3 regions of the Rhodococcus sp. P1Y genome follow, and region 1 is predicted to be linked to each of the others. Evidence: riboswitches for the same ligand, from Rfam matches in the RefSeq annotation. Region 1 holds a riboswitch; each other region holds the start of a gene.

Evidence for each region. Region 1 has a riboswitch for thiamine pyrophosphate ahead of D8W71_RS04780 (3-oxoacyl-ACP reductase). Riboswitches for the same ligand answer to the same signal wherever they lie in the genome.
Region 2: linked by a shared signal. The riboswitch ahead of thiO (glycine oxidase ThiO) and the one ahead of D8W71_RS04780 (3-oxoacyl-ACP reductase) in region 1 are both predicted to bind thiamine pyrophosphate.
Region 3: linked by a shared signal. The riboswitch ahead of D8W71_RS23295 (TenA family protein) and the one ahead of D8W71_RS04780 (3-oxoacyl-ACP reductase) in region 1 are both predicted to bind thiamine pyrophosphate.

Annotation. Positions count from the first base shown of each region.
Region 1 is NZ_CP032762.1:1,009,642-1,012,912, forward strand. Features, by position in the region: gene D8W71_RS04765 (alpha-hydroxy-acid oxidizing protein) at 1-186, shown strand, start outside; gene D8W71_RS04770 (alpha-amylase family glycosyl hydrolase) at 183-1,469, shown strand; gene D8W71_RS04775 (hypothetical protein) at 1,459-1,770, opposite strand; TPP riboswitch at 1,842-1,937, shown strand; gene D8W71_RS04780 (3-oxoacyl-ACP reductase) at 1,972-2,727, shown strand; gene D8W71_RS04785 (LLM class flavin-dependent oxidoreductase) at 2,731-3,271, shown strand, end outside.
Region 2 is NZ_CP032762.1:5,621,037-5,624,307, forward strand. Features, by position in the region: gene D8W71_RS26040 (thiazole synthase) at 1-296, opposite strand, end outside; gene thiS (sulfur carrier protein ThiS) at 358-555, opposite strand; gene thiO (glycine oxidase ThiO) at 552-1,607, opposite strand; TPP riboswitch at 1,608-1,720, opposite strand; gene thiE (thiamine phosphate synthase) at 1,747-2,442, shown strand; gene D8W71_RS26060 (NUDIX hydrolase) at 2,439-3,271, opposite strand, start outside.
Region 3 is NZ_CP032762.1:5,054,501-5,057,771, forward strand. Features, by position in the region: gene D8W71_RS23285 (sugar porter family MFS transporter) at 1-1,324, shown strand, start outside; gene D8W71_RS23290 (hypothetical protein) at 1,340-1,750, opposite strand; TPP riboswitch at 1,910-2,009, shown strand; gene D8W71_RS23295 (TenA family protein) at 2,003-2,713, shown strand; gene D8W71_RS23300 (ABC transporter substrate-binding protein) at 2,695-3,271, shown strand, end outside.

The DNA.
Region 1 (3,271 bases):
CAGGCGGGTGTGGAGCACGTACTTCGGTGCATCCTGGCCGAATTCGATCTGGTCACCAGTTTGTCCGGGCATGCGGGGGCAGCTGAACTCGGCCGCGAGAGCGTGGTGCGGGAGCGTAGCCTGCGGAGTGACCAGGATGTGGTGCGGGAGCGTAGCCTGCGGAGTGACCAGGGGGTGACCGCGTGAGTCCGTCGTGGGTGGAGCATGCAATCTGGTGGCACGTCTACCCGCTGGGCTTTGCGGGAGCACCGGTGCGCGACTGGGACGGAACCTCGCTGGCCGAGGAACACAAGCTGCTCAAGATCGTCGAATGGCTGGACTACGCCCTCGAATTGGGGGCTTCCGGAATTGCGCTCGGGCCGATTTTTGCCTCGGAAGGGCACGGGTACGAGACCGTCGACTATTTGCACATCGACTCCAGGCTCGGCACCGACGAGGATTTCGATACGCTGGTCGAGGCAGCGCACAGCCGCGGCCTGAAGATCATGCTCGACGGCGTTTTCAACCATGTCGGCCAACGGTTTCCGAGATTTCAGCAGGAGTTGCGCGACGGCGAAGGATCCTGGTTCCACATCGATCGTTCGGGAGACCGGCCGTCCCATCGCAATTTCGAAGGCCACGACGAGCTCGTCACCCTGAACCACGGCAATCCCGAGGTGCAGGACTTCATCGCCCAGGTGATGAACCACTGGCTCGACCGAGGAGCCGACGCCTGGCGTCTGGACGCGGCATACGCTGTGCCGCCGGCGTTCTGGAACACGGTTGTACCTCGGGTACGTGAGAAGCATCCCGACGCCTACTTCCTGGGCGAGGTCATTCACGGTGACTATGCGCAGATCGTGTCGCGCAGTTCGCTCGACTCGGTGACCCAGTACGAGCTGTGGAAAGCAACGTGGAGCGGTATCTCCGAGCTGAACTTCTTCGAACTGTCGCATGCGCTCGGTCGGCACAACGACTGGCTCGACACGTTCGTCCCGGCGACGTTCGTCGGAAACCACGACGTCAACCGAATCGCGAGCACTGTCGAGGACTCTCGGCATCTGGCGCACGCGCTCGTCGTGCTGTTCACGACCGGGGGCACTCCGATGATCTACTACGGAGACGAACAGGGTTTCCGCGGCGTGAAAGAAGAACGTGTCGGCGGTGACGATGATGTTCGCCCCGAATTTCCGATGACCAAGGATCAACTGGACCCGAGCGGTTGGCCTACCTACCACCTGCATCAGGAGTTGATCGGCCTGAGGCGGCGGCACTCGTGGTTACACACTGCGCGCACGGAGACGGCGGAGCTCACCAACACGGCGATGCTCTACCGCGCGCACGACGGTTCGCACGAACTGCATGTCGCACTCAATCTCGGTGACGAGGCAGTCGACTATCGCATGTCCGGGGACATCCTCGCTGGGCATGCATCCGTGCGGTCCGGCTGGGTGACGGTGCCGGCGCACGGTTGGGTGGTCACCGGCTAGCTCGGGCTTCCTTCGCGCGGTCGAAGAACGCCAGCACGTGCGGGACCTTGTCCTCCGGCACGTCGAGCACCGCCTGTGCACCGATGTACGACAGGGATTGGTCGGGCAACCGTGCGCCGATCGTGATGCGCAGGCCACCGTTCTTCCTGGGCTTTGCTTCCACTCCGATGTGGTTCACGTGCCAACGGGGAGTCCCCGATACGACCGCGTGAGTGGCGTCGAAGATCTCGACCACCCGATTGTCCAGTACGAGAACCACATTTTCGTCGAGCCAGTATTCGACGTACACGCGATCGGGCATCGTAGGAGCCTATATCGATCTCTAGCGTCAGGGATAGATACGAATAGAACGCGCGATACGGGTTAGAGTCTTCCGTGGACACGGGGTGCCGCACCGATGCGGCTGAGAACACACCCGTCGAACCTGATCTGGCCAACACCAGCGTAGGAATGTCTGTGCGACTTCGTGCTCGGACGTCCCGACCGAGCGAGAGGTACGCGCATGAATTTCGACGAGCAGACAGTCCTGGTCACCGGAGCAGGCCGCGGACTCGGATCCGCGATCGCCCGCGCATACGCAGGCCAGGGCGCACGCGTCGTCGTGAACTACCGTCGTAGTCAAGATTCTGCCGAAGCGCTTGCCGCAGAGATCGGTGGTCTCGCCGTGCGGGCCGACGTCACCGACGCCGGACAGATCGACGCATTGTTCGGCGCCGCCGAGCAGCATTTCGGGACCACGGTCACGACCGTCGTCAACAATGCTCTTGCCGACTTCTCGTTCAACGGTGATGCACGCGCCAAAGCCGACACCATCTCGTGGGAACAGTTCGACGCACAGTTCCAGGGTGCAGTCCGCGGTGCGCTGACCACCACGCAACGTGCACTGCCCGGAATGCGTGCAGGCGGATTCGGTCGAATCGTCAACGTGGGTACCAATTTGTTCCAGAACCCGGTGGTCCCCTACCACGAGTACACCGCGGCCAAAGCTGCACTCCTGTCGCTGACACGAACTCTTGCAGCGGATCTCGGGGCCGACGGCATCGCCGTCAACATGGTCTCCGGAGGTCTGCTTCGCACCACCGATGCCAGCGCTGCGACGCCCGACGAGGTGTTCGATCTGATCGCGGCATCGACCCCGCTCGGGCGCGTCGTGACACCGGAGGAATTCGCCGACGCATCATTGTTTTTCGCGTCACCGTGGTCCAGGTCGGTGACCGGTCAGAACCTCGTCGTCGACGGCGGTTTGGTCAAGGACTGACATATGCTGCACTTGAACGCATTCCTGTTCGGCTGCGGCCACCACAGCGCGGCGTGGCGTCATCCGAACTCCCGGGTCGAGGATCTCGGCGACATTCGGTACTACGAGGATCTCGCGCGGACAGCCGAACGCGGCAAACTCGACGCAGTGTTCTTCGCCGACGGACACTCCGTTCGTGATCCCGCAGGAGCCGGAACATGGTTCCTCGAACCCATCACCGCCCTGACGGCCATGGCCAGGGCAACCACGCACATCGGACTCGTGACCACGGTGTCGACGACGTTCTACACACCATTTCACGCCGCTCGGTTGCTCAGTTCTCTCGATCACATCAGCGGCGGCCGTGCCGGGTGGAACGTCGTCACCTCGATGTTCGACGCCGAAGCCCGCAATCACGGTTACGGTGAAATACCCCCTCGTGCAGAGCGTTACGCCCGCGCCGAGGAGTTCGTCGAGGTTGCACTGTCGCTGTGGGACAGTTGGGATGCCGACGCGCTCGACCTGGATCGGGACGGGAGGTACGCCGATCCGGCGAAGGTCCGCT
Region 2 (3,271 bases), 1.3 Mb from region 1:
TCGAGCTTGACCCAGTCCGTTTCGAGGGCCTCGCGACCCAGCTGAGCGGTCAGCACTGCTTCGGCTGCGCCGCGACAACCAGCGGTGTTCGGCAGTGGCGCAATGTTCAGCTTTCGCAGCAGCTCGAGCACACCGGTGCCGCCGCCTGCGTCGACGCGTCGCATCGCGACGGTGGTCAACTCGGTCCCCGACGCGACGAGCGCCTCTTCGAGTACAGCCAGGTTGGCCGCTCCCCCGGTGCCCATGATGAGGCGGGAGTCGAAAGTCTTGTCCGCAATTCTCAACACGTCAGCCACCTCAGGAGTGGAGCCTGCGGAACGACCCTCGTCGGTGGGAGTGGAGCCCGCGGAACGACCCCTATCCACCCTGCACCGCCGTGAGAACTTCGATGTTCCAGCCCTTTTCGACGGTGGTCAAGTCCCATCGGCTCTTCGGCAGCACTGTGCCGTCGACGGCGACGGCGATGCCCTTGTCCGGCATGGAGAGCTGGGTCAGCAACTGACGCATCGTCAGCCCCTCGGAGAGGGCGTGGTCTTCGCCGTTGACAGTGATCATTCTTGCCTACCTTTTCTGGGGAACCGGGCTGGATCGGCGGCCTTTGCCTCGGGGAGTGTGTCGCCGGCGAGTAGCGCCGAGACAGCGTCTGCGGTGATGGGCGTCAACAGGATTCCGTTGCGTCCGTGTCCTGATGCGACGATCACGCGGTCGGAGATGCGACCGATGACGGGGAGTCCGTCCGGGCTCATCGGGCGTAGTCCGGCAGCGGCCTCGTACAGTTCGTATTCGCCGATGCTCGGCATCAGTCGTTCGGCGTCGGCGATGAGGTCGCGGACGCCTGCGACGGTCACCTGCGTGTCCTGGCCGGATTCGTATTGCGTTGCTCCGACCACGAGCCCATCGCCGCGGGGAACCAGGTAGATGGGCCGGCCGTGGACGCTGCCGCGGATGGTGCGCGTGGGTGCCTCCCCTGCACTCGGTCGTCGGCGAAGCCTGAGGATCTCGCCCTTCACGGCGCGAACAGGCACGGAAGGGAGCAGTGTCGCAGTCTGTGCGCCCGACGCGACGACAATCTGGTCGGCGTCGAGCGAATCGAGATCGGCGACGGTATCGGCAACGAACTCCACACCGTCGGCAGCCTGAAGCAGGGCAGTGATCAGAGCCCGATTGTCGACGGCGGATTCGGTGGGCGCGAGCAGCCCGAGGCGGATGTTCTGCGCCAACGACGGTTCGAGTTCCCGGATCTGTGCGCGGCCGAGAATCTCGAGCTCGTGACCTTGCTGTCCGACGAATTCTGCGATGGTCCGCAGATCTGCGGCATCGGCCGAATCCAGTGCGACGGTCAACGATCCTGATGCGGAGAAGACGTCGACTCCCAAGCTGCGTGCGAACTCGGGCCACCGTGCGAGGGACTGTGCACCGAGCGCGAGCAGGTCGTGTTCGCCGGGCCACCCTTCCGACAGCGGTGCGAGCATGCCGCCGGCTACCCACGACGCACCCGACCCGACGGACGGGTCGTACAGGGTGACCGTCCACCCGTCACGCACTGCGCGCGCCGCAACGGCAAGACCGATGACGCCGCCACCCACGACGGCAAGCGTTGTCGACATTTCCTGACCCACCTCACTCCCTGCGCCGGCATGATCCGGTTCAGGTATTGACGGTAAGGACGGGCGTGTCCACTCTCAGCCCCGCGTACCCCAGGACTCCCGTGTCGTTACGAACTGATCACAGACTACCGTTTGCATCGTGCATCCCACTCAGAGCTCCCGAAATCAATCGGCACGCGAGCGTTTGGCATCTGCTCGCCTGTATCTGTGCACCGACGCTCGCCGTGAGCACGGTGACCTCGCGCAGTTCGCCGAGGCCGCCCTGTCCGGCGGAGTCGACATCATTCAGCTCCGCGACAAGAACTCCGCCGGTGAGCGTGAACACGGCCCGCTCGAGGCCAAGGACGAGATCGCCGCGCTGGCCATCCTGTCGGCCGCGACCAGGCGCCACGGTGCATTGCTCGCCGTCAACGACAGGGCCGACCTGGCTTTGGCGTCGGGCGCAGATGTCCTGCATCTGGGCCAGGGCGATCTACCCGTTCACTACGCCCGCCAGATCCTCGGGCCCGACGTGGTCATCGGACGGTCGACGCAGAACCGAAGCCAGGCCAGCCTTGCGGCCATCGAGGACGGCGTCGACTATTTCGCGACGGGACCGGTGTGGGCAACTCCCACCAAGCCGAACCGAAAGGCGGCCGGTCTCGACCTTCTACGCAGCACCGCGGAGTCGGCACCTTCGCGGCCCTGGTTCGCGATCGGCGGCATCGATGCAGACAACGTCGACGAGGTTCTCGCCGCGGGCGCCGACCGGATCGTCGTGGTCCGCGCCATCACTGCAGCCCGCGACCCGCAGGCTGCCGCGCAGGAACTCGCCGAGAAGCTCAGACGGAGCTAGTCGAGCCAGGCCAGTACGGTCGATGGTGACAGCACCTGAACGGCTGTCGGCAGTCGTTGGCGCAGCCCACGATCGGCGGTGACGAGCGCGGTCAACGCGTCGCCGTCGTGTGCGCGTCGGGCAAGCTCGTCGTCACCGCTGCCGGCCGCATGAAAGACCGGGATGCGCGTGTCCTCGAACTGCGCGGCTCTGGCGTCACCCTCGAGCACCGCTTCGATCGAGTCGAGCCAGCCGAAACTGCCGTCGGGCAGTTCCACCGTCCTCGGCAACACCTCGGCCAGCGAGGTCAGCAATTCACCGGTCGCTCCGCTTCGGTCCCGCCACCAACCGTTCGGCCGCGATCCGAGGACGTTCGCCGTGTCGAGGAGCACTCGAAGCGGTGTAGCGCGCAGCTCGGGCCAGCTGGCAGCGAACCCCGGGTGCAGAGGCAACAGGTCGACCGAGTCCTCGGGCACCCATCGCAATTCGGTGCTTTCGCCGTTGGGGGTCGTGGCGAGTTGGTGATCGGCGTCGGCGACGACTGTCGTGTACGACCACCCGCTCGCAACTCGGGCGGTGACCTTCTCGCCCCGGACCTGCAACCGCTCCGAACCGATGCCCGCTTCCTCGTCCGCTTCGCGGACAGCCGCGTCGACGCTGCTCTCGTGCGAATCTCGTGCACCACCCGGCAGCGCCCACGTTCCACCCTGATGGCTCCACAGTGCTCGGTGCTGCAGCAGCACCGTCGGCTCACCGCCAGGCGAGGGCGCACGAAGCAATAGACCAGCGGCGCCGTGCTTTCCCCAGTGCCGTGTCCCGTTCTCGCCGATTACCCACCCGTCACCGTCGC
Region 3 (3,271 bases), 1.8 Mb from region 1:
GTTCGGGTTCGACAGTTCGGTCATCAACGGCGCCGTCGACGCGATCGAAGGAAGATTCTCTCTCGGCTCTTTCACCACCGGTTTCGTCGTCGCGATCGCGTTGATCGGCTGCGCCGTCGGCGCCTGGTTCGCCGGTTCGCTCGCCGACCGCTGGGGCCGCAAGAAGGTCATGGTCCTCGGATCGGCCTTGTTCACCATTTCCTCGGTCGGATCCGGCCTGGCTTTCAGCGTTCCGGATCTCATTCTGTGGCGAATCCTCGGTGGTCTCGGAATCGGAATCGCGTCGGTTATCGCTCCTGCCTACATCGCCGAAATCGCACCGGCAAAGTGGCGTGGCAGCCTCGCGTCGCTCCAACAACTCGCGATCACGCTCGGAATCTTTGCCGCCCTGCTGTCCGACGCTCTTCTGCAGGGCGCCGCCGACGGTGCATCCAACGACCTCTGGCTCGGACTCGAAGCCTGGCGCTGGATGTTCCTGGTCGGCGTCGTACCCGCCCTCATCTACGGGCTGCTCGCCGTGACCATCCCCGAATCGCCGCGCTACCTCGTCGGCAAGCACCTCGACGACGAGGCCGCCGAAATTCTCGCCAACATCACCGGCGAGCTTCACCCGGACGAGCGCGTCCACGAAATTCGTTTGACGCTGCGCAAAGAAGAGAAGTCCTCGTTCAACGACATCCGTGGATCGAAATTCGGCCTGCAACCCATCGTGTGGGTCGGCATCATCATGGCCGTATTGCAGCAGCTCGTCGGCATCAACGCGATCTTCTACTACTCGACGACGCTCTGGAAGTCCGTTGGGTTCACCGAGGACCAGTCGTTCGCGACGTCGGTCATCACCTCGATCATCAACGTGACGATGACGTTCGTCGCCATCCTGTTCGTGGACCGAATCGGACGACGAAAGCTACTACTCGGCGGCTCGATCGGAATGTTCGTCGGCTTGGCCATGGCTGCGGTCTCGTTCTCCCAGCAGATCGGAAGCGGCGACGACGTCACCCTGCCGAGCCCCTGGGGTGCCGTCGCACTGATCGGAGCAAACCTGTTCGTGATCTTCTTCGCCGCAACGTGGGGCCCGATCATGTGGGTTCTGCTCGGCGAGATGTTCCCCAACCGCATGCGCGCCGTAGCCCTAGGAATCGGCACAGCCGCGAACTGGATTGCCAATTTCGCAGTGACGCTGGCATTCCCACCGCTCACCCAGACTGTCGGGCTCTGGGTCATCTACGGCTTCTTCGCCCTCATGGCCGCTGTGTCCTTCTTCTTCGTCCGCTCCAACATCCCCGAGACCAAGGGAATGGAACTCGAGGACATGAAGAACTGATGCGATTGCCGGGGCTTATCCGATTCCCGGGATGAACCCCGGATACACGAAGTGCTGAGGTCCCCCGCCCGGCATCGACGATCCGGACACGTTCGGGAAGTCGAATGGCAACGCGACCAGCTTGTGGGGGTTGCCCTGGGCGTCGGCCTGCCAGCATCCGGTCAGCACGCCGTGAAACGACGTACAGACGATTCTGGTGCTGGTTCCGTACGGTGACGTCAGCCTGTTCTCGGCGACCAGCGGGTTCCAGTAGGCCGGGTCGGTCGGCGTCAGGAAGCCCGACGCCTCGAACGGAACGCTCGGGCTCGGATAGTCCGGGATGGGCGGCCATTCGTCTGCATTCGCGACACCGCTGCCGATGACCAGAGCGGCCCCCGTGGCACAGAGCGTTGCGACGACCTTCGACCACTTGTGGGTTGCATTCATTTAGCCATGGTAACGGCCCCGCCTCCCGTGCGTGCGTAATTCCGCCGGGCGGTGCGTATGCACTCACGACCCCCTCGGACCGCCCCGTGAGTGCGTAGTGACACCCGGCGGTATGTCCGCGCGCACGGGCGGCGGAGCCGCATGATGTATGGTCGGCGATGTTCTGACACGGGGTGCGTCCGTACATGCGGATGCTGAGATCACACCCGTCGAACCTGATGCAGGTAATGCTGACGAAGGGATGTCAAGGCGATGAATGCGCCTTCTAGCTCGGTGAACCCTGTTCGCCATACGGATCGACTGTGGGACGCGACCGCGGATCTGCGTGCTGCTATCGACGATCTGAAATTTCTGCGTCTGCTCGGAGACGGCACGCTGCCGCTCGACGCTTTCCGCACGTACATCGAGCAGGACCACCTCTACCTGGAGGGCTACGCAAAGGCGCTGTCTCTCCTGGCGTCCAAGGCACCCGACGCCGCGACGGCTGCATTCTGGGCCACGTCGGCCGCGAGTGCGGTCGAAGAAGCATCGCTGCACGAATCGCTTCTGTCGGGTGACGCTCTTCCCCGCTCGGATTCGAGCGCCGAGCACTCCCCTGCGTGTCTGGGCTACACCTCGTATCTCATCGCGTCCGCGGCAACCGAGCCGTATGCGGTTGCAGCAGCAGCGATTCTGCCGTGCTTCTGGATCTACGCCGACGTAGCCGTGCGACTCGCAGGAGCTGCTCGCGAGGTACTCCAAGCCGATCCCGAACACCCCTATGCACGGTGGGTGTCGACGTACGATTCGGACGAGTTTCGCGCCGTCGTCGACGGCGCCCGCACACTCGTCGACACGGCGGCAGCTGCAGCCACCGACGCCGATCGGGCGTCGATGACGCAGGCGTTTCGCGTCGCCACCCGATACGAATTGATGTTCTGGGATACCGCACTCACGCCGACACCGTGGCCGGTGACACTGTGAAGCGGTTACTGGCTGCGGTGGTTGCAGCGATCACGGTCGCCGGTCTGACGTCGTGCGCCCAGACGAACGACTCCGATACCATCCGGTTTGCACTCGACTGGACGCCGAACACCAACCACACCGGGTTGTTCGTCGCACTGCAGGAAGGGTATTTCGCCGACGCGGGTCTCGACGTCGAAGTGTTGCCCTACAACAACAGTTCGCCGGACACGCTCGTCGACTCCGGTAACGCCGAGTTCGGAATCAGCACGCAGAGCTCGACCACCTTCGCGAAAGCGGCCGGCGCACAGATTGTCTCGGTTCTCGCGCCGCTGCAGCACTGGGCAACGGCGATCGGAGTTCGAGCGGATCGCGACGACATCACGAGCCCGAAGTCGCTCGACGGCAAGGTGTACGCCGGATTCGGCGACACCGGCGAGCAAGCAGGAGTTCGACAGGTCATCCAGAACGACGGCGGTACCGGCAACTACGAGAGCGTCGTGCTCGGCACGTCCGCGTACGAGGCCGTCTACTCCGGAACCGCTGACTTCACGGTGTCCTACCTTGCCTGGGAAGGTA